2 regions of the Bacillus tuaregi genome follow, and region 2 is predicted to be linked to the other one. Evidence: a T-box and tRNA genes for the amino acid it is inferred to sense, from the RefSeq annotation. Region 2 holds a T-box; the other holds one or more tRNA genes.
What was found. A T-box is a leader RNA that pairs with one kind of tRNA and senses whether it is charged. The one in region 2 lies ahead of proS (proline--tRNA ligase), so its partner is inferred to be a tRNA-Pro.
Positions count from the first base shown of each region.

Region 1: it has a tRNA-Pro gene. The T-box ahead of proS (proline--tRNA ligase) is inferred to sense a tRNA for this amino acid. The anticodon was not compared.

Region 1 is NZ_LT629731.1:897,674-901,297, forward strand. Features, by position in the region: gene BQ5321_RS06545 (DMT family transporter) at 1-100, shown strand, start outside; gene BQ5321_RS24385 (hypothetical protein) at 173-349, opposite strand; rRNA gene rrf (5S ribosomal RNA) at 824-940, shown strand; tRNA gene BQ5321_RS06560 (tRNA-Val) at 949-1,024, shown strand; tRNA gene BQ5321_RS06565 (tRNA-Thr) at 1,104-1,179, shown strand; tRNA gene BQ5321_RS06570 (tRNA-Lys) at 1,205-1,280, shown strand; tRNA gene BQ5321_RS06575 (tRNA-Leu) at 1,315-1,396, shown strand; tRNA gene BQ5321_RS06580 (tRNA-Gly) at 1,402-1,476, shown strand; tRNA gene BQ5321_RS06585 (tRNA-Leu) at 1,483-1,568, shown strand; tRNA gene BQ5321_RS06590 (tRNA-Arg) at 1,611-1,684, shown strand; tRNA gene BQ5321_RS06595 (tRNA-Pro) at 1,692-1,768, shown strand; tRNA gene BQ5321_RS06600 (tRNA-Ala) at 1,789-1,861, shown strand; tRNA gene BQ5321_RS06605 (tRNA-Met) at 1,913-1,989, shown strand; tRNA gene BQ5321_RS06610 (tRNA-Ile) at 2,005-2,081, shown strand; tRNA gene BQ5321_RS06615 (tRNA-Ser) at 2,095-2,187, shown strand; tRNA gene BQ5321_RS06620 (tRNA-Met) at 2,367-2,440, shown strand; tRNA gene BQ5321_RS06625 (tRNA-Asp) at 2,472-2,548, shown strand; tRNA gene BQ5321_RS06630 (tRNA-Phe) at 2,563-2,635, shown strand; tRNA gene BQ5321_RS06635 (tRNA-His) at 2,644-2,719, shown strand; tRNA gene BQ5321_RS06640 (tRNA-Gly) at 2,730-2,803, shown strand; tRNA gene BQ5321_RS06645 (tRNA-Ile) at 2,813-2,886, shown strand; tRNA gene BQ5321_RS06650 (tRNA-Asn) at 2,925-2,999, shown strand; tRNA gene BQ5321_RS06655 (tRNA-Ser) at 3,002-3,092, shown strand; tRNA gene BQ5321_RS06660 (tRNA-Glu) at 3,096-3,167, shown strand; gene BQ5321_RS06665 (hypothetical protein) at 3,231-3,416, opposite strand.
Region 2 is NZ_LT629731.1:3,937,921-3,955,534, reverse strand. Features, by position in the region: gene guaA (glutamine-hydrolyzing GMP synthase) at 92-1,642, shown strand; T-box leader at 1,838-2,042, shown strand; gene proS (proline--tRNA ligase) at 2,095-3,534, shown strand; gene prdC (proline reductase-associated electron transfer protein PrdC) at 3,939-5,228, shown strand; gene prdA (D-proline reductase (dithiol) proprotein PrdA) at 5,293-7,194, shown strand; gene prdB (D-proline reductase (dithiol) protein PrdB) at 7,208-7,987, shown strand; gene prdD (proline reductase cluster protein PrdD) at 8,162-8,914, shown strand; gene BQ5321_RS21320 (glycine/sarcosine/betaine reductase component B subunit) at 8,972-9,445, shown strand; gene BQ5321_RS21315 (proline racemase family protein) at 9,491-10,585, shown strand; gene BQ5321_RS21310 (sulfite exporter TauE/SafE family protein) at 10,752-11,675, shown strand; gene prdC (proline reductase-associated electron transfer protein PrdC) at 12,098-13,387, shown strand; gene prdA (D-proline reductase (dithiol) proprotein PrdA) at 13,453-15,351, shown strand; gene BQ5321_RS21295 (CBO2463/CBO2479 domain-containing protein) at 15,362-15,655, shown strand; gene prdB (D-proline reductase (dithiol) protein PrdB) at 15,672-16,394, shown strand; gene prdD (proline reductase cluster protein PrdD) at 16,491-17,243, shown strand; gene BQ5321_RS21275 (glycine/sarcosine/betaine reductase component B subunit) at 17,301-17,614, shown strand, end outside.

The sequences.
Region 1 (3,624 bases), 3.0 Mb from region 2:
CTTTGGGAGCATCATTATCATCGCAGGTATCATGTTCTTTCTCTTAGATGAAAAGAAGGTGAAGAAGAAAATGAAAATAGGCTTAAAAAAGAGTGGTTAATATAAGTAGCTATTAATAGTAGAAAAAATGGATAGACTAAAATAGTCCCTATAGAGCATAGGGGCTATTTGTTTAACTAAATGCAAATGTTAGAGCAGAGAAGACAAAGGCCGACACGGTTGTTAAAATAAATGTTCCACCATAAACCTTATCGTCACTGTCAGCAATTTTGATTCCTTCAAAGTATGAATATAAAAATAAAAATACTGCCATGATGAACGACAGGTAGAGTGCGAGCGTTTGAGCCATGGTTCATCACCTTTCAAATTAATAGGGTTACTAGAACTTATGTAAAGTGTCATCACATTATGACTTCTATGTTTAACTTCATTCAGCAAATGCTTTTTGTACTTAAAGCTTGCGACAGGTACAGAAGTCCTCCACTTCTACATGTGGGGATGAATGCAAAATAGTACTTTGATTCAGTGGGGGTTCAAACCCTGGCTGAATGAAGTTAAACCTCCGGCGGATGTCACGGATTTTTTTAAAGGTAGTTTATCGAGCAAGCTCGATAAAAATCCGGACGCAAATTCGACGGGCGAATTTGATTGCTTTCCAAAATGCATCATGAAAGAACTATTGAAATCAGAAGCAATACATGCTATATTACTTCCTATCTTATAGAAAGCTAATGTAAAGTAAGTTGTCTTGTGCGAGAATAATTTTTATGAAACCTCTTGCAAAATTTATAAAAAACATTATAATAATAAATGTCTTAAAGAGTTTGGTGACAATAGCGAGAAGGTCACACCCGTTCCCATCCCGAACACGGAAGTTAAGCTTCTCAGCGCCGATGGTAGTTGGGACAAGTGTCCCTGTGAGAGTAGGACGTCGCCAAGCATGTGAATGGAGGATTAGCTCAGCTGGGAGAGCATCTGCCTTACAAGCAGAGGGTCGGCGGTTCGAGCCCGTCATCCTCCACCATTTTTAGTAGCTAGTTATTAGTTGGTTAGGTAGAGTAATTCCCTAACAACTAAAAACTAACAACTAGTAACTAGAATTAGCCGGCCTAGCTCAATTGGTAGAGCAACTGACTTGTAATCAGTAGGTTGGGGGTTCAAGTCCTCTGGCCGGCACCATTTATGATTATAAAAACATTATTTTGAGCCATTAGCTCAGTCGGTAGAGCATCTGACTTTTAATCAGAGGGTCGAAGGTTCGAGTCCTTCATGGCTCACCAAAGTTTTTTGCATAAGCAAAATAACTTTCCATATGCGGGTGTGGCGGAATTGGCAGACGCACTAGACTTAGGATCTAGCGCCGCAAGGCGTGGGGGTTCGACTCCCTTCACCCGCATTAACGCGGAAGTAGTTCAGTGGTAGAACACCACCTTGCCAAGGTGGGGGTCGCGGGTTCGAATCCCGTCTTCCGCTCCAAATTTTGCCGGGGTGGCGGAACTGGCAGACGCACAGGACTTAAAATCCTGCGGTAGGTGACTACCGTACCGGTTCGATTCCGGTCCTCGGCACTTTGCTTTTTATCATAGTAAAGCAAATGGATAGAAGTATATGCGCCCGTAGCTCAATTGGATAGAGCGTCTGACTACGGATCAGAAGGTTATGGGTTCGACTCCTTTCGGGCGCGCTTATTACGGGAAGTAGCTCAGCTTGGTAGAGCACTTGGTTTGGGACCAAGGGGTCGCAGGTTCGAATCCTGTCTTCCCGACCATTAAATAGATGGATTATTTTGGGGCCTTAGCTCAGCTGGGAGAGCGCCTGCTTTGCACGCAGGAGGTCAGCGGTTCGATCCCGCTAGGCTCCATCAAAGTATTTTGCTAAAGCAAAATAACTTGTCATCTTCATATAGTATTGTGGCGGTGTAGCTCAGCTGGCTAGAGCATTCGGTTCATACCCGAAAGGTCGTAGGTTCGATCCCTATCGCCGCTACCACTTATTTTATTTTTTGGACCTTTAGCTCAGCTGGTTAGAGCAGACGGCTCATAACCGTCCGGTCGTAGGTTCGAGTCCTACAAGGTCCACCATATACTTTTTTGTGGAGGAATACCCAAGTCCGGCTGAAGGGATCGGTCTTGAAAACCGACAGGCGGGTTAAACCGCGCGGGGGTTCGAATCCCTCTTCCTCCGCCATAAAAAAGTATGAATATCTTAATTTCTATTATCGCGGGGTGGAGCAACGAAGCGTTCCTTCATCGAATTAGTTGCGAGTTGTACCGATTGAGCTGCTGCTTGAGTAAGCTTCCTGAGATCGGGACAGTTATGACGCATACTATGTGTCGCATAAGGTACATCTTAATATTTTTTATTGTCGCGGGGTGGAGCAGTCTGGTAGCTCGTCGGGCTCATAACCCGAAGGTCGCAGGTTCAAATCCTGTCCCCGCAATTGTATTTCTAAGGAAACTTGGAAATACGCTGGTCCGGTAGTTCAGTTGGTTAGAATGCCTGCCTGTCACGCAGGAGGTCGCGGGTTCGAGTCCCGTCCGGACCGCCATTTATCTTAAATAAGGCTCAGTAGCTCAGTCGGTAGAGCAATGGACTGAAAATCCATGTGTCGGCGGTTCGATTCCGTCCTGAGCCATCATAATGGCGGCTGTGGCGAAGTGGTTAACGCATCGGATTGTGGTTCCGACATTCGTGGGTTCGATTCCCATCAGCCGCCCCATAGTCATTTCGCGGGTGTAGTTTAGTGGTAAAACCACAGCCTTCCAAGCTGTTGTCGAGGGTTCGATTCCCTTCACCCGCTCCATAAATTAATGGGCCTATAGCTCAGCTGGTTAGAGCGCACGCCTGATAAGCGTGAGGTCGATGGTTCGAGTCCATTTAGGCCCACTAGAGTTTTTTGCGAAAGCAAAATAACTTTCCTTTATTCCGCAGTAGCTCAGTGGTAGAGCTATCGGCTGTTAACCGATCGGTCGTAGGTTCGAATCCTACCTGCGGAGCCAATGGAGAAGTACTCAAGTGGCTGAAGAGGCGCCCCTGCTAAGGGTGTAGGTCGGGTAACCGGCGCGAGGGTTCAAATCCCTCCTTCTCCGCCATCTGGCCCCTTGGTCAAGCGGTTAAGACACCGCCCTTTCACGGCGGTAACACGGGTTCGAATCCCGTAGGGGTCATACTAAAAAAGCTGTTGACATTATAGGTCAACAGCTTTTTTAGTATCGTAAATACTTTAATAATCAATCAGTTAAATGATCTTTGTCTTTTCTTTTCCCTCCAGGGTTGTTTAAGTCTAAATCTGAAAAAAAGCCAGGCGATGGACCGCGAAACATGTCAAAAGCTAAAATTTTGTTATCTGGAGCTTCAAAAAATGGCACTTTCTCTTCCTTATTTTTCAACAAAAATTCTTCCTCTGAATGACTCATTGTAAACCACCTCTCTTGAAATTATTATTTAAAACATCAGCCTATTTTTATTATTCCAACTTCTATAAAAAATATGTCAAAACTGGAATATTTATGGTATATTATAGAAAATTTTTGAAAAATTTTTAATTTGTTGTCGAAAAAGATAAAAAAATTTTTCAAGGACTTTTTCTCTTTTAGCAGAATATATAACTAAATATGGGTATAT
Region 2 (17,614 bases):
GAATAATATTTATTTTTATTTTTGATGTGGGGATATATAGTTAATAGAGAAGACTAACAGTATGACAATAAATAATGAGGTGAAAAGACTGATGGGGAAAGCATTGCTTGATAATCAGGAAATGGTTATCGTACTTGACTTTGGAAGTCAATATAATCAGCTAATTACAAGAAGAATCAGGGAGTTCGGGGTGTACAGTGAACTTCATCCGCATACGATTACCGCAGAGGAAATTAAACAAATGAATCCGAAGGGGATTATTTTCTCTGGTGGTCCTAATAGTGTGTATGATGCGAATGCCTTTGGCTGTGACGAAGCGATTTTTGAGCTTGGTCTGCCAATTTTGGGGATTTGCTATGGTATGCAGTTAATGACGAAGCATTTTAATGGCAAGGTTGAACCAGCAAAGCAACGTGAATATGGAAAAGCCAATATATTGGTGCAAAATCAATCAAAGCTGTTCGGGGATCTTCCTACAGAGCAGGTTGTCTGGATGAGCCATGGTGACCTAGTGGTTGAGGCGCCTGAAGGCTTTAGAATTGATGCAACAAGCCCTTCATGTCCGATTACCTCAATGAGTGATGAACAGCGTAATTTATACGCTGTACAATTCCATCCTGAAGTACAGCATTCTGTCTATGGCTCTGAAATTCTAAAGAATTTCGTTTTCTCTGTCTGTGGCTGTAAAGGCGATTGGTCGATGGAAAACTTTATCGAAATTGAATTGGAGAAAATTCGCCAGACAGTTGGCAATAAAAAAGTGTTATGTGCGCTTAGCGGTGGTGTGGATTCTTCAGTAGTAGCCGTTTTAATTCATAAGGCAATTGGTGACCAATTAACGTGTATTTTTGTCGATCATGGTCTTTTACGTAAAGGCGAAGCGGATAGTGTTATGAAGACCTTTGCGGATGGTTTTAATATGAATGTTATTAAAGTAGAGGCAAAAGAGCGTTTTCTGTCTAAATTAGAGGGCGTGAGCGATCCAGAGAAAAAACGCAAAATTATCGGAAATGAGTTCATATATGTGTTCGATGATGAAGCCACAAAGCTTGAGGGAATTGATTTTCTGGCTCAGGGAACCTTATATACTGATATTATTGAGAGTGGTACAGCAACTGCGCAAACGATTAAATCGCATCATAATGTTGGTGGACTGCCTGAGGACATGCAGTTTAAGCTAATCGAGCCATTAAATACATTATTTAAGGACGAAGTTCGTGCTTTAGGAACAGAGCTTGGCATACCGGATGAGATTGTCTGGAGGCAGCCATTCCCTGGTCCAGGGCTTGGTATTCGAGTGTTAGGTGCTATTTCGGAGGATAAGCTGGAAATTGTTCGTGAATCAGATTATATTTTACGTGAAGAAATTAGGAAGGCTGGCCTGGAACGCGAAATTTGGCAATACTTCACAGTTCTGCCTGATATCCGTAGTGTAGGTGTTATGGGAGATGCCCGTACGTATGACTACACAATTGGTATTCGTGCCGTTACATCAATTGACGGAATGACATCGGATTGGGCCCGTATTCCTTGGGATGTACTTGAAACCATTTCAACACGAATTGTCAACGAAGTAGCCCACGTCAACCGGGTTGTTTATGATATAACAAGTAAGCCACCTGCAACCATTGAGTGGGAATAAAAACATGTAAAACGGCATTACTGTGTCTCCGATTTTGGGGAAACAGTGATGCTTTTTATTTAGCTTGCTGGTAAAAATATAGAGAAAGTTTATTGATAATAATAATTCAATAGATATACGTGCAAAATTTCCCAATCGGATATTTGCTCGTTGACAGTAAGGAAATTAGATTGATATACTATTTTCAAATATCAATATCGAACGATGAAAAGGACTAGTAGAGATTCAATCATTTACAAAGATAGAGAGAAAATCATTAGCTGAAAGATTTTCACGTGAATGATCCCTTGAACCTGCCTTGGAGTTCTGCGTTTAATAGCGCATGGTTAAGAACCATTATCATGATGAGTGTAAAGCATTGCTTTAAAACAGGGTGGTACCGCCAGTAATGGTCCCTGTTAAAAAGTAAATGCTTTTTTTGTATAATAAAAACTATCTTTGAGGTGAAAAATGTGAGCCAGGATTTTGTTAAAGATATTACTAAGCGTGATGTGGATTTTGCTCAATGGTATACAGATGTCGTTAGGAAAGCTGAATTAGCTGATTATTCAAGCGTTAAAGGATGTATGATTATCCGTCCCACAGGATATGCACTTTGGGAAAATATCCAACGCTTTCTTGATAATAGGTTTAAAGAAACAGGTCATGAAAATGTATGTATGCCGCTTCTAATTCCAGAAAGCTTACTGATGAGAGAAGCTGAGCACGTTGAAGGCTTTGCTCCGGAAGTGGCCTGGGTAACACAGGGTGGACAAAATCAATTAGCAGAAAGGCTGGCCATTCGCCCAACTTCAGAAGTTTTATTTGCAGAACATTATAAAAACATTATTCAATCCTATCGTGATCTTCCGAAGCTCTATAATCAGTGGGTTAACGTTGTCCGCTGGGAAAAAACAACTCGTCCGTTTCTACGTACAACCGAGTTCTTGTGGCAGGAGGGTCATACTTGCCATGAAACCATCGAGGATGCAGAGGTAGAGACAAGGCAAATGCTAGAAATCTATGCAGAAGCGTGTGAACAGCTGCTGGCGATTCCGGTTGTTCGCGGTGTAAAAACTGCAAATGAACGTTTTGCAGGGGCTGCTAATACTTATACGCTAGAAACATTAATGTATGATGGAAAAGCATTGCAGATTGCTACATCTCATAACCTAGGAAATAATTTCGCTAAAGCCTTTGATATCAGGTTTACTGATAGAAACGGTGAACTACAGCATGTATATCAAACATCCTGGGGTATGACAACACGTACGATTGGCGGGCTTATCATGGTCCACAGTGATGACCGAGGTCTTGTGCTTCCTCCAAGAGTAGCACCTACTCAATTAATTATTGTACCAATTGCACAAAATAAACCAGGTGTAATGGATTTTGCATACCAGCTTCACGATCAGCTAAAGGAAGCGGATTTCCGTATCAAACTGGATGACAGTGATAAACAGCCTGGCTGGAAGTTTAATGAGTCTGAGATGAAGGGAATTCCAATTCGAATTGAGGTAGGACCACGAGATATCAGTCAAAATCAAATAATCGCTGTTCGACGTGATACAGGCGAGAAGATCACCTTATCACTAGATAATCTAGATGCGAAAATTTCAGCGTTACTAGAAGATATTCAAACTAACTTATTTGAAAGTGCTAAAAAGCGAGCAGATGCAAAAACAGAGTACACAGAAGACAGAGAAGTGTTTGAAGCTCGAATTAAACAAGGTGGATTTGCTGTAACACCATGGTGTGAAGATGGTACATGTGAAGAAAAGGTAAAAGAAGATACAACAGCTACCGCAAGATGTATGTCTTTTGAATACAATAGTGAACCAGTGAAAGATAAGGTTTGTCCACACTGTGGAAAGCCAGCTACTAAAATTGTTCATTGGGCAAGAGCGTACTAAGCGTTTGAATAAAAATGATATTAAATAATGACCGCGGAAACTCTAAAGGGCAGAAGTCAGCTAGTAAAGGGATACTGCCCTTTAGAATAATCCGTTGTGCGTTATATAGAAATATCTAAATAATAAATTAATCTGTATAAATCCGTCGAAAATACCTATGAGATAACTATGGTTGAATACATTGTGATGGTTTGTGTATAATATCACATTCTTTATTAAGAACACCTCCTGTTATTTATAAATAACCCCTCAAACCCTTGATTTATCAACATTTCCCCACTTCCTAGTGACAAAACATTTACCAAAATTTGAATGATTGATGAAATCTATAATAATCGTGATAAACCCTATACTTTTTTCCTAATTCTGGTGATATGATGAATCCGTAGTAAGGAGGTGATAGGATGACGATCATTCATATTTTATTAAAACAACATGTTGGTGCTCCTTGTCAGCCAATTGTCAATGCTGGTGAAATCGTTCAGAGAGGACAGTTGATTGCCATTCCCGATGGCTTGGGAGCGAATATTCATTCCAGTGTGTCAGGAGCTGTACTAGAGATTGCAGATAGTGAAATTGTAATCGAAATGGCACCGAATCAGCCTAAAGACTTCGTCCCAATCCCACAAACTGATAATCATTTAGAAGCGATCAAAGAAGCAGGAATTGTTGGTGCAGGAGGGGCAGGCTTCCCAATGCATGTGAAATATAACTCAATTGTTGAGGATGGATACATCATTGCAAATGCAGCGGAATGCGAACCATTATTAAGCCATAATGTCAAATTAATGGAAGACCAACCAGAACTGATTGTTCGAGGCTTAAAATATTTAATGGGAATAACAAAAGCGAAAAAGGCTTATATTGCCATTAAGACAAAGTATCAAAAAGCGATGGTTGCGTTAGGAAAAGCATGTAAAGACGAGCCAGATGTTGAACTGAAGTATTTACCCGATATGTATCCATCAGGTGATGAGCGGGTTATTATCAGGGAATTATTAGGCGTTACGCTGGAACCAGGGCAGCTGCCAATTGCTGCGAATGCGATTGTTTCGAACGTTGAAACCATTAAGCATGCGGTTGAAGCTATTGAATTACGCAAGCCGTTTATTGAAAAAGATTTAACCGTGTCTGGCCGGATACAATCAGGTACAAAGGTATTTTTAAATCAACCTATTGGTATGCCGGTTAAATACTATATTGAACAGTGCGATGGATACATAGAACCACATGGAGAAATCGTGATTGGTGGACCGTTTACAGGTCGACAGGGAGAAGAAAAAACACCAATTACCAAAACATCTGGTGGAATTCTTGTTGCCATGCCCTTCCCTCAGGAAAGCCGCAAAGTTGGTATTCTGATGTGTGAATGTGGCGGCAGTGAAGAAAGATTGACTGAAATTGCAACTGGGATGGGTGCAGAAGTCGTGGCAGCCGAAAGATGCAAACGAATGGTTGAGGTTAACGGAAGGTATAGATGTAGTTTGCCGGGAGTATGCCCGGGACAAGCTGAAAAAGTCCTTAGCATGAAAAAAGCAGGGGCAGAAGTTGTACTTACAGGAACGTGCCAGGATTGAACAAACACCGTTATGGGTGTAGCTCCTAGGTTAGGAGTTCCGGTTTATCATAGTACAGATCACGTATTACGTGCGGCAGGTCATAAGCTATACAGGAAATTAGCCACCGTTAAATAATTTGCATCAACTTTTACCCTTTACTTAAATGAAGCAAACAATTATTTATTAGGAGGTTTATTATATGTCCATTACTGTAGAAACAGCTAAAGACCATGCCAAAGACCCTGCAGTGTTATGCTGTAGAACAGAAGCAGGAACCATTATTCAACCCGATAATCTAGAAGATCCAGCCCTTTTTCCGGATCTTGAAGATAGTGGGTTACTAACAATGCCCGATAATTATATCACAATTGAACAAGCAATTGGAGCGAAATTAACAAAAACGTTGGATGCACTTATTCCGCTAACACCAGATGTGTTAGATGGTGTGAAAGAAGCTGCCAACGAAGAAGTTGTAGAAGAAAAAGTGGAAGCAGTAGCTGTAACAGAAGCTGCTCCAGTCGCTCCTGTACAAGCAACAGGAGTTGGCCAAACAATTAAATTAACGATTGCAGAAGGTAAAGGAATTAGTCTGGAAATTCCTCTCACAGTGGAAGGTGTTAAGCAAGTCGTTCAGACTCAACAAGTGGAGGCTGTCAGTGCTGCAACACCTGTAGAACAACCAGCAGTTCAAGCTGAAGATAAGCAAGCTAAAGCAAGAAGAATTCGTAGCCTGCAAAAGACATACTTCCCAATCAATAAAGTAGTCTTTGGTGATGAAACAAAAATTGATGGTACTACATTAGTTTTGCGTCATCCTGAAGAGATTTGTATGGAAGCTGTGAAACTAGAAGAGCTAGTGGAAGATATTAAATTGGAAATTATTACACCGGATATGTATGACACATACAGTGAAACCATTATGGACGTTCAGCCTATTGCAACGAAGGAAGAGGGCGAACTTGGCCACGGAATTACTCGTGTAATTGATGGCGTTGTTATGGTATTAACTGGTACAGATGCAAACGGGGTACAAATTGGTGAATTTGGATCCTCTGAAGGTGAATTAAATAAAAACATTATGTGGGGACGTCCAAGCTGTCCTGAAAAAGGTGAAATCTTCATTAAAACGCAAGTTACCATTAAAGCGGGTACAAACATGGAGCGTAGCGGTCCTCTTTCTGCTCATAAAGCAGCTGATTACATCACAGACGAGATCAGGAAAGCGCTTAAACAAGCAGATAGTTCTCTTGCGATTCTATCTGAGGAAATCGTGCAATACCGCCGTCCAGGAAACAAGAAGGTCCTAATTGTGAAGGAAATCATGGGACAAGGGGCGATGCACGATAACTTAATCATGCCTGTTGAGCCTGTAGGTACACTTGGTGCGAAGCCAAACGTTGACTTAGGTAACTTACCGGTTATGTTAGCGCCAACAGAGGTGCTTGATGGTGGAATCCATGCACTTACATGTATTGGACCTGCATCAAAAGAATGTTCACGTCATTACTTCAGAGAGCCATTAGTTGAAGCGGCAATGGCAGATGAAGAAATTGACCTAGTGGGTGTGGTATTTGTCGGCTCACCACAAGCAAACTCAGATAAATTCTATGTGTCCAAGCGCTTAGGTATGATGGTTGAAGCGATGGATATTGATGGAGCAATCGTGACAACAGAAGGATTTGGAAACAATCACGTAGATTTTGCTTCCCATATTGAGGAAGTCGGAAAACGCGGTGTTGAGGTAGTTGGCGTATCCTATTCTGCTGTTCAAGGAGCACTTGTTGTTGGAAATAAATACATGAACCATATGGTTGACAATAATAAGTCAATGCAGGGAATTGAAAACGAAATTCTTGGCAATAACACCCTTTGCGAAGAAGATGCCATCCGTGCTCTTGCGATGCTAAAAACCGTTCTTGGCGGGGAAAAAGTAAAACCGGCTGAAAGAAAGTGGAATCCAAATGTGAAACTAAACAACATTGAAGCCATCGAAGCCGCTACAGGCAGAAAAATTGAGCTTGTTGATAATGAACAGGTACTGCCTAAGAGCAAAAAGCGTCTAGAAATTTATGAGCCAGAACAAGAACCAGTATTAAACTAAGCAAAAGCTTATCATGCTATACAAAAGATCCAGTACTAATAGACAACAGTATAGGAAGGGAGTCGACAAAATGGTAACCGTAGTTAAAGGTTTACAATCAGAGATTTACGTTCCAGTAACGCCTAAGCCAGTATTTACTCCAGTAACTAAGCCATTAAGTGAAATGCGTATTGCTCTAGCTACAGCAGCAGGCGTTCATTTAAAATCAGATAAGCGCTTTAATTTAGCAGGGGATACAACTTTTAGGGAAATCCCTAATGAAACTCCAAGTGATGAATTAATGGTATCACATGGTGGTTATGATAATGCCGACGTGAACAAAGATATCAACTGTATGTTCCCTATCGATCGCTTAAATGAATTGCAGGCAACGGGTTATTTTAAGGAAGTTGCACCTGTACATTATGGTTTTATGGGCGGTGGTGGAAATCAGGAGGTTTTCACGACAAAAACAGGTCCAGAAATTGCTGCGAAATTAAAAGCAGAAGAAGTAGATGCCGTTCTTCTTACAGCTGGCTGAGGTACTTGCCACAGAACTGCCGTGATCGTGCAGAGAGCTATTGAAGAAGCAGGTATTCCAACTATTCTAATTGCCGCATTACCACCGGTAGTGCGTCAAAATGGTACACCTCGTGCTGTAGCACCACTTATCCCAATGGGTGCGAATGCTGGTGAACCGCATAATATTGAAATGCAGACAGGTATTTTAAGAGATTCATTAGCACAGCTTGAAATCATTCAAACAGCTGGTACGATTGTACCACTACCTTACGAGTATATCGCTCATATCTAATCAAAATGTGTTTGCAGGCCTAGAAACTGCTAACTAGTAGAATGGTCCCCAAAAGACAAGGTGTCAGGCTTCACAATATTGTAGTTAGTATTACTATGCGTTAGTGAATGTGAATGCCTGAGGCCTTTTGGGACAGTCTAACAGAAATTTAAACATATAGGGTGATAGACAGATATGGAAGATGTACTTAGAAGTTTAACTATTAGATGTTTCCATGTAACGAATGTTGCCTTTGGAAAGAAAGTAAATCTAACGAATGGAACGCTGACAATTCCGGACGTGGATGCTGAATTTTCGAATAAGTTTGATAAAGTAGCTAAGCTAACAGTCTCGATTATTGAACCGAAAAAACACGATATTGAGATTAATACAATTATGGATATCATGCCTATTTCCGCTAAGGTTTTAGGAGAGCTGGGTGAAGGCATTACACATACTTTAACAGGTGTTTATGTCATGCTGACAGGCGGCGATGAAGAAGGAAATCAAATGCATGAATTTGGTTCTTCTGAGGGAATTTTAAAGGAGAAATTAAAGCTTGGAAAAGCGGGAACTCCAAATGAAGAAGACTATATTATTCATGTAGATGTCACTTTAAAACCAGGTCTTTCTTTCACTAGAAGTCTAGCATTCTCAATGTTTCAAATTTGTGATTTAATTATCCAACCGATTCGAGACATGTTAAAAATGAAAAATGGAAAAGATGCAGATGAAAAGCATGTGTATCATGACCGAGTGAATAAGGATAAAACCAGAGTTGCGATCGTAAAGCAAGTGGCTGGACAGGGAGCTATGTACGATAATCTACTGTACATGAAAGAACCAAGCGGAATTGAGGGTGGAGTATCAATTATCGACATTGGAAATATGCCTGTTGTCTTGACACCAAATGAATATCGTGATGGAGCACTTCGTTCACTAACATAAAAATTTTTCATTTTAAATGTGATAGTCTGAACAATCTTGAAAGGTTGGTGAAAATTGATGGGAATTGGACCATCTACGAAAGAAACATCGTTGCATCATTTCCGAGATCCCTTGACCCGGGTAGTAAGCTCCGATCAGGATGTTGACCTAGCAGGCATCGTGATAGTCGGAACACCCCAAGATAATTATAACAAGCATCTAGTTGGGAAGCGAACAGCCTCATGGCTTGAAGCGATGCGTGTAGAAGGAGCTATTATTTCAGCAGATGGCTGGGGAAATAGCGATGTGGACTTCGCCAACACAATGGAGGAAATCGGTAAACGTAACATCAGCATTGTCGGGTTAAAGTTTATTGGCACCCAGGCAAAATTTGTGGTAACAAATGAATTTACTGATTTAGTGGTTGATTTTAATAAATCAGAAGAAGGTATTGAAACCGAGGTTGTAGGCGAAAACAACGTGGATGAAATGGATGCGCGAAAAGCACTAGCATTGTTAAAACTGAAAATCAGACGGGATAAGCAATTATAAAGCTCACGGTCTAAATCATAGATTCTCAAAATTGGAGGAATAACCATGACAATTTCAGATTTAATTCCAGTAATAGACAGAGAAGATCAGCTTACTACTGAGACAGCTCGTGAAAGAAGAACTGGCGTTACAAGAATGGTTACTGCGATTGACTCACATACAGCAGGTGAAGCAGCACGTATTGTTACTGGCGGTCTTCCTAACATTCCTGGGGCAACAATGGCTGATAAAAGACAATATTTAATAGATTATCAGGATCATTTGCGTACAGCGTTAATGCATGAGCCGCGTGGTCACAATGAAATGTTTGGAGCCTTCCTAACTCCTCCGGTACATCCAGAAGCTGATTTTGGAATTATTTTCATGGACGGCGGTGGCTATTTAAATATGTGCGGACATAATACCATTGCGGCTGTTACTGCAGCCATTGAAACGGGAATGGTAGAAACTTCTGCTGATCAAAGAACAGCGCAGGTTGTACTTGATACGGCTGCAGGTCTTGTTCGTGCTACTGCTTATATCAAGGGCGGCAATAAAGTAAAAGAAGTATCCTTTAAAAATGTCCCTTCTTTCTTATATAAGAGAGATCAAAAATTATGGATTCCGGAATTAGATAGAGAAATAACCTTCGATATCTCTTTCGGCGGCAGCTTCTTCGTCATTATTTCTGCCAAGGAGCTTGGCTTAGGGGTTGTTCCGGAAAATGCATCAAAACTAACTGAGCTTGGTATGAATATCCTGCAACGAGTAAATGACAGTATCGAAATTCAGCATCCAACTTTAGAACATATTAAAACCGCAGATTTAATTGAAATCTTTGATGATCCAACACATCCTGAGGCAACTTATAAAAATGTGGTTATTTTTGGACAAGGTCAAGTAGACCGTTCTCCTTGTGGTACTGGAACAAGTGCAAAGATGGCAACCCTACATGCTCGCGGAGAATTAGCTATTGATGAGCCGTTCGTCTACGAAAGTATCCTAGGTACTTTATTCAAAGGTCGTGTGGTAGAAGAGACCATAATCGGCGAACAAGCCGCTATTATTCCAGAAGTAACTGGGTCTGCTTATATTACCGGATATAATACGTTCTTAATTGATCCTGATGACCCACTAAAATATGGTTTTACTTTGAAGTAAGAAAATCATAAGGCTTAGGCATAGAAAGTTATAGATATTCTACCTATTACGGACAGTTTGACCCCATCCTACGAATCAAAGTTTATAAAAGTGGTGGGGCTCATCTGCCCGTAAAGTTTAAAGAGCGCTATGAATTGGTAATTAGTTAATCTTATAATAGAAAGGAATGGTTATTGTGGTTGCAGCGATTTTGACAGTGCTTGTTGGTTTGGCATTATGGTATGGGTTTTTCTTTATTCGTGACCTCCTCGCTCATAAGGCGAACCTTGGTCCAGAAAAAGGCTGGATTGCCTATCCAATTGGTCTTGTGACAGATTTTCTTGATACGCTTGGTATAGGTTCTTTTGCAACAACAACACTAGGATTTAAAATCACAAAATTTTTAAAGAATGATGAATTACTTCCTGGTACATTAAATGTTGGTCACACAATCCCGGTTATCTTAGAGGCAGTTATCTTTATTACCGTTGTTGAAGTAGAAGCACTAACGCTTATATCAATGGTAGTAGCAGCCATGTTAGGTTCGTGGTTGGGTGCGAAATGGGTATCAAAGCTTTCTGAACGAAAGGTTCAAAGAGTTATGGGTATTGCACTTGCAGTTACTGCAATCCTAATGGCTCTACAGTCATTAAAAGTACTTGATATTCTTGGCCGTGGTAATGAAGCGATGGGACTTAGCGGTATCCTCCTTGTTGTAGCTATTATCGGAAACTTTATTCTTGGTGCCCTAATGACTGCGGGAATTGGCTTATATGCTCCATGTATGGCATTAGTTTACATGCTTGGTCTAAATCCACTTGTAGCGTTCCCAATCATGATGACTTCATGTGCTGCTTTAATGCCAGTTGCTAGCTTTGAGTTCGTTAAATACAGTCGTTATTCAAAAAAAGGTGCAATTGGTTTAACAATCGGAGGTATTCTTGGGGTTATTGCTGCTGTAACTTTAGTAACTAGCTTAGATTTAACTTTATTAACTTGGTTGATCATCGCAGTCGTATTGTATACTTCTGTTACAATGATTTTGCAAAGTGCGAAGCCAGCTGCTACACCTGTTGCACCATCACCAACTGAGTATCACAAAGGAGCATAATATCATTTAGTTTTATGCTGGCTAATGGATTGTCAACTTTCCAATTCTGTTACAACTAGTTGATAAGATTTCATAAAAAAGACTCGGGGAAGACGGCTACGTCGTCTTCCCCGAGTCTTTTTTATGGGTGCGAATTTATTTGATAAAATTAATTTATTAATCCGCTGAAAAGCATTGAATACTCCTATGGTTGACTAAATTATGTAGGTGTGTGAATAACATCACAAGTGCAAATAAAGGCGAATTTTGTCTAATGAAGGGTACCTATCGCAAACCCGTTATTTATAAACGTTTCCCCAATTTCTTAGTGACAAAATAATTACCAAAAATTGAATGATTGGTGAAACCTTACTAATTCAGCGAAATCTATATATTTTTTTTGTGATACGGGTGATATTATGAAGCTGTCAGGAGGTGAAGAAATGACAGTAGTGCATATTCTATTAAAACAACATGTTGGTGCTCCTTGTCAGCCGATTATTAATGCCGGTGAAATCGTAAAACGTGGACAAAAAATAGCCATTCCACAGGGATTAGGTGCAAATATTCATGCCAGCGTTTCAGGAGCAGTTTTAGAAATAACTGACAATGAAATCGTCATTGAAATGGCACCGAATCAGCCAAAGGAGTTTGTTCCAATTCCTGAAACTGATAATTACTTAGAAGCCATTAAAGAAGCGGGAATTGTTGGTGCAGGAGGAGCAGGTTTCCCGATGCATGTGAAATACAACACAACCGTTGATAATGGCTACATTATCGCAAATGCTGCGGAATGTGAACCATTGCTTGGCCATAACGTTTTATTGATGGAAGAACATCCTGAGTTAATTGTTCGGGGTTTAAAGTACTTAATGGAAATGACAAAAGCGAAAAAGGCTTATATCGCCATTAAGACAAAATATCAAAAGGCAATGATAGCCTTAGGCAAGGCATGCAAAAATGAACCAGATGTTGAACTGAAGTTTTTACCAGATATGTACCCATCAGGTGATGAGCGGGTTATTATCAGGGAATTATTAGGTGTTACGCTGGAGCCGGGACAGCTGCCAATTGCTGCGAATGCGATTGTTTCAAACGTTGAAACCATTAAGCATGCGGTTGAAGCTATTGAATTGCGCAAGCCGTTTATTGAAAAGGATTTAACCGTGTCCGGCCGTGTACAATCAGGTTCAAAGGTATTTTTAAATCAACCTATTGGTATGCCAGTTAAATATTATATTGAACAGTGTGGAGGATACGTTCATCCACATGGTGAAATCGTGATTGGCGGACCGTTCACTGGTCGACATGGAGAAGAAAACACAGCAATCACAAAAACATCAGGTGGGATTCTTGTTGCTATGCCATTTCCACAAGAAAACCGTAAAGTAGGTATTCTGATGTGTGAGTGTGGCGGCAGTGAAGAAAGATTGACAGAAATTGCAACTGGGATGGGTGCAGAAGTTGTGGCAGCCGAAAGATGCAAACGAATGGTAGAGGTTAATGGAAGGTATAGATGTAGTTTGCCGGGAGTTTGTCCGGGACAAGCTGAGAAAGTCCTTAGTATGAAAAAAGCAGGGGCAGAGGTTGTACTTACTGGAACATGCCAGGATTGAACGAACACCGTTATGGGTGTAGCTCCTAGGTTAGGAGTTCCGGTTTATCATAGTACAGATCACGTATTACGTGCGGCAGGTCATAAGCTATACAGGAAATTAGCCACCGTTAAATAATTTGCATCGACTTTTACCCTTTACCTATATGAAGCAAGAAATTATTTATTAGGAGGCTTACAAACATGTCCATTACTGTAGAAACAGCTAAAGACCATGCCAAAGACCCTGCAGTGCTATGCTGTAGAACAGAAGCAGGAACCATTATTCAACCCGATAATCTAGAAGATCCAGCCCTTTTTCCGGATCTTGAAGATAGCGGATTATTAACAATGCCAGAAAATTATATCACAATTGAACAAGCAATTGGAGCAAAATTAACAAAAACGTTGGATGCTCTTATTCCATTAACACCAGATGTGTTAGATGGTGTGAAAGAAATAAAAGAAGCAGCAGAAGAAGAAGTAAAAGAAGAACCAGTAACTGTAGCAGAAGCTACACCGGTAAGTCCTGTACAAGCAACAGGATTTGGCCAAACACTTAAATTAACGATTGCAGAAGGTAAAGGAATTAGTCTCGAAATTCCTCTTACAGTTGAGGGAGTTAATAGAATAGTCCCAACTCAACAAGTTGAGACAGTTAGCGCTACTGCTGAGCAAGCTGCTGTTAAAGCAGTTGAAGAAAAGCAAGCAGAAGCAAAGAAAATGCGCAGTCTACAAAAGAGATACTTCCCAATTGAGAAGGTAGTATTTGCTGAGACAACAAAAATTGAAGGTAAAACATTATATCTTCGTCATGCAGAAGAAATCTGCAAGGATGCAGTGAATTTAGAAGAGCTTGTCGAAGACATGAAATTGGAAATTATTACACCTGATATGTATGACACATATAGCGAAACCATCATGGATGTTCAACCAATTGCCACGAAAGAGGAAGGCGAACTTGGTCATGGTATTACACGAGTAATCGATGGTGCCGTTATGGTCTTAACTGGTACAGACGCAAACGGAGTACAAATTGGTGAATTTGGATCATCTGAAGGTGAACTTAACAGAAATATCATGTGGGGACGTCCGGGTGCTCCTGATAAAGGCGAAATCTTTATTAAAGCACAGGTAACCATTAAAGCTGGTACAAACATGGAACGCAGCGGTCCTTTAGCAGCTCATAAAGCAGCAGACTTTATTACAGAAGAAATCCGTAAGGCTCTAAAAGAAGCTGACGATTCATTGGCAGTATTTACAGAAGAGATTGTGCAGTACCGCCGCCCAGGAAATAAGAAGGTATTAATTGTTAAAGAAATCATGGGTCAAGGAGCTATGCACGACAACTTAATCATGCCTGTTGAGCCAGTTGGTACTTTAGGTGCTAAGCCAAACGTAGACTTAGGTAACTTACCTGTTATGTTAGCACCAACTGAAGTACTTGATGGGGGAATCCATGCTCTTACATGTATCGGACCTGCATCAAAAGAATGTTCACGCCATTATTTCAGAGAACCATTAGTTGAAGCTGCAATGGCAGACGAAGAAATTGATTTAGTAGGTGTTGTGTTTGTTGGTTCACCACAAGCTAACTCTGAAAAATTCTATGTTTCAAAACGTCTTGGCATGATGGTGGAAGCTATGGATATTGATGGAGCTATCGTTACTACAGAAGGCTTTGGTAATAACCATATTGATTTTGCTTCCCATATCGAGGAAATCGGTAAACGTGGTATTGAAGTAGTTGGTATGACTTACTCAGCTGTTCAGGGAGCACTTGTTGTTGGTAATAAATATATGAACAACATGGTTGATAACAATAAGTCCATGCAAGGTATTGAAAACGAAATCCTAGGTAACAACACACTTTGTGAAGAGGATGCGATTCGTGCGCTTGCTATGTTAAAAACTGTTCTTGGCGGAGAAAAAGTGAAACCGGCAGAAAGAAAATGGAATTCAAATGTTAAATTAAATAATATTGAAGCCATTGAAACAGCTACTGGTAGAAAAATAGAATTAGTCGACAATGAACAAGTACTTCCAAAGAGTAAGAAACGTATGGAGATTTACGAGCCTGAACAAGAACCAGTGTTAAACTAAGGGTGATTTTATGGATAGATTAAATGAATTAAAGTACATTTCAACTGAAAGAATGTATGAAGGAATCATCGTTGAAGTAACAGATGCTAGTGTAACGATTGATTTAAAAGGCCGTTTAGGTCAACTGAAAATTCCTCGTAGAATGCTAATTTCTCAGTATGATGTTCAAATGGGTCAAGAGGTTGGCTTTATGATGAGTTATCCAGAAGTACTTGATGAAGAGCCTGATGAAAAATATGTCTATGCAATTAATGAATCAAATCGCCGTAGAAAAGAAATAGAAGCAAAAAAACAAAACGTGTAAGAAGGGAGTCGGAGAAATGGTTACCGTAGTTAAAGGTTTACAATCAGAGATTTACGTTCCAGTAACACCAAAACCAGTATTTACTCCAGTAACAAAACCAGTAAGTGAAATGCGCATTGCTCTAGCTACAGCGGCAGGTGTTCACTTAAAGTCTGATAAGAGATTTAATTTAGCAGGGGATACAACCTATAGAGAGGTTCCTGGAGATTCTCCAAGCGATCAGCTAATGGTATCTCACGGAGGCTATGATAATGCCGATGTGAACAAAGATATCAACTGTATGTTCCCGATTGACCGCTTACGTGAACTGCAGGCTGAAGGAGTATTTAAGGAAGTTGCTCCGATGCACTTTGGATTTATGGGCGGCGGCGGAAATCAGGAAGTATTTACTGATAAAACAGGTCCTGAAATCGCTGCAAAATTATTAGCTGAACAAGTAGACGCCGTTGTTCTCACAGCTGGCTGAGGTACTTGTCACAGAACTGCCGTGATCGTGCAGAGAGCTATTGAACAAGCAGGAATTCCTACTATTCTAATTGCCGCATTACCGCCAGTAGTGCGTCAAAATGGTACACCTCGTGCGGTAGCACCACTAATTCCAATGGGTGCAAATGCAGGTGAGCCACATAATATTGAAATGCAAATAGGTATATTAAGAGATACATTAGCACAGCTTGAGACCATTCAAACTGCTGGTACTATTGTACCTTTACCTTACGAGTATATCGCTCATATCTAATAGAAATATGTTTTTATGCCATGTACTGGCAACTATTACTCACAAATAACTTTGTTATTTGTGAGTAATAGAATTTGAACATATAGGGTGAGAGATATGGAGGATGTACTTAGAAGCTTAACGATTAAATGTTTTCATGTAGAGAAGGTAGTATTCGGTCAGAAAGTAAATCTATCGAATAGGATCCTAACCCTTCCTAATCAATATGATAAGTTGGAAAGCAGCTTCGATAAAGTATCAAAGCTTACAGTATCAATTATTGAACCAAAACAACATAATGTTGAGATTAATACCATTATGGACATCATGCCTATTTCTGCTAAAGTCCTTGGAGAGCTGGGTGAAGGGATAACCCATACCTTAACGGGTGTTTATGTCATGCTGACAGGTAGGGATGAAGAAGGAAATCAAATGCATGAATTTGGTTCTTCTGAAGGGATTTTACAAGAGAAGTTAAAGCTTGGAAAAGCCGGAACTCCAAATGAGGATGACTATATTATACACGTCGATGTAACCTTAAAACCAGGTCTTTCTTTCACAAGAAGTCTGGCATTTTCGATGTTTCAGATTTGTGATTCAATTATTCAGCCGATTCGAGACATTCTAAAAATGAAAAATGGAAAAGATGCAGATGAAAAACATGTGTATCATGATCGAGTGAAAAGGGATAAAACAAGGATTGCGATTGTAAAGCAAGTGGCTGGACAGGGAGCCATGTATGATAATCTATTGTACATGAAGGAACCAAGTGGGATTGAAGGTGGAGTATCCATCATTGACATTGGAAATATGCCTGTTGTCCTAACGCCAAATGAATATCGTGATGGAGCACTTCGATCACTAACTTAAAAATTTTTCAGCTAGAATGTGATATTTGTAACAATCTTGGAAGGCTGGTGATAATGAATGGGAATTGGACCCTCTACAAAAGAAACATCGTTACACCATTTTAGAGATCCATTGACTGCTGTGGTGAGCTCTGATCAGGATGTTGACTTAGCGGGTATCGTAATTGTCGGAACACCCCAGGATAATTATAACAAACATTTGGTTGGAAAGCGAACAGCCTCATGGCTTGAAGCGATGCGTGTAGAAGGCGCTATTATTTCAGCAGATGGCTGGGGAAATAGTGATGTTGACTTCGCCAATACAATGGAAGAAATCGGGAAACGAAACATAAGTATTGTCGGGTTAAAGTTTATCGGAACTATGGCAAAGTT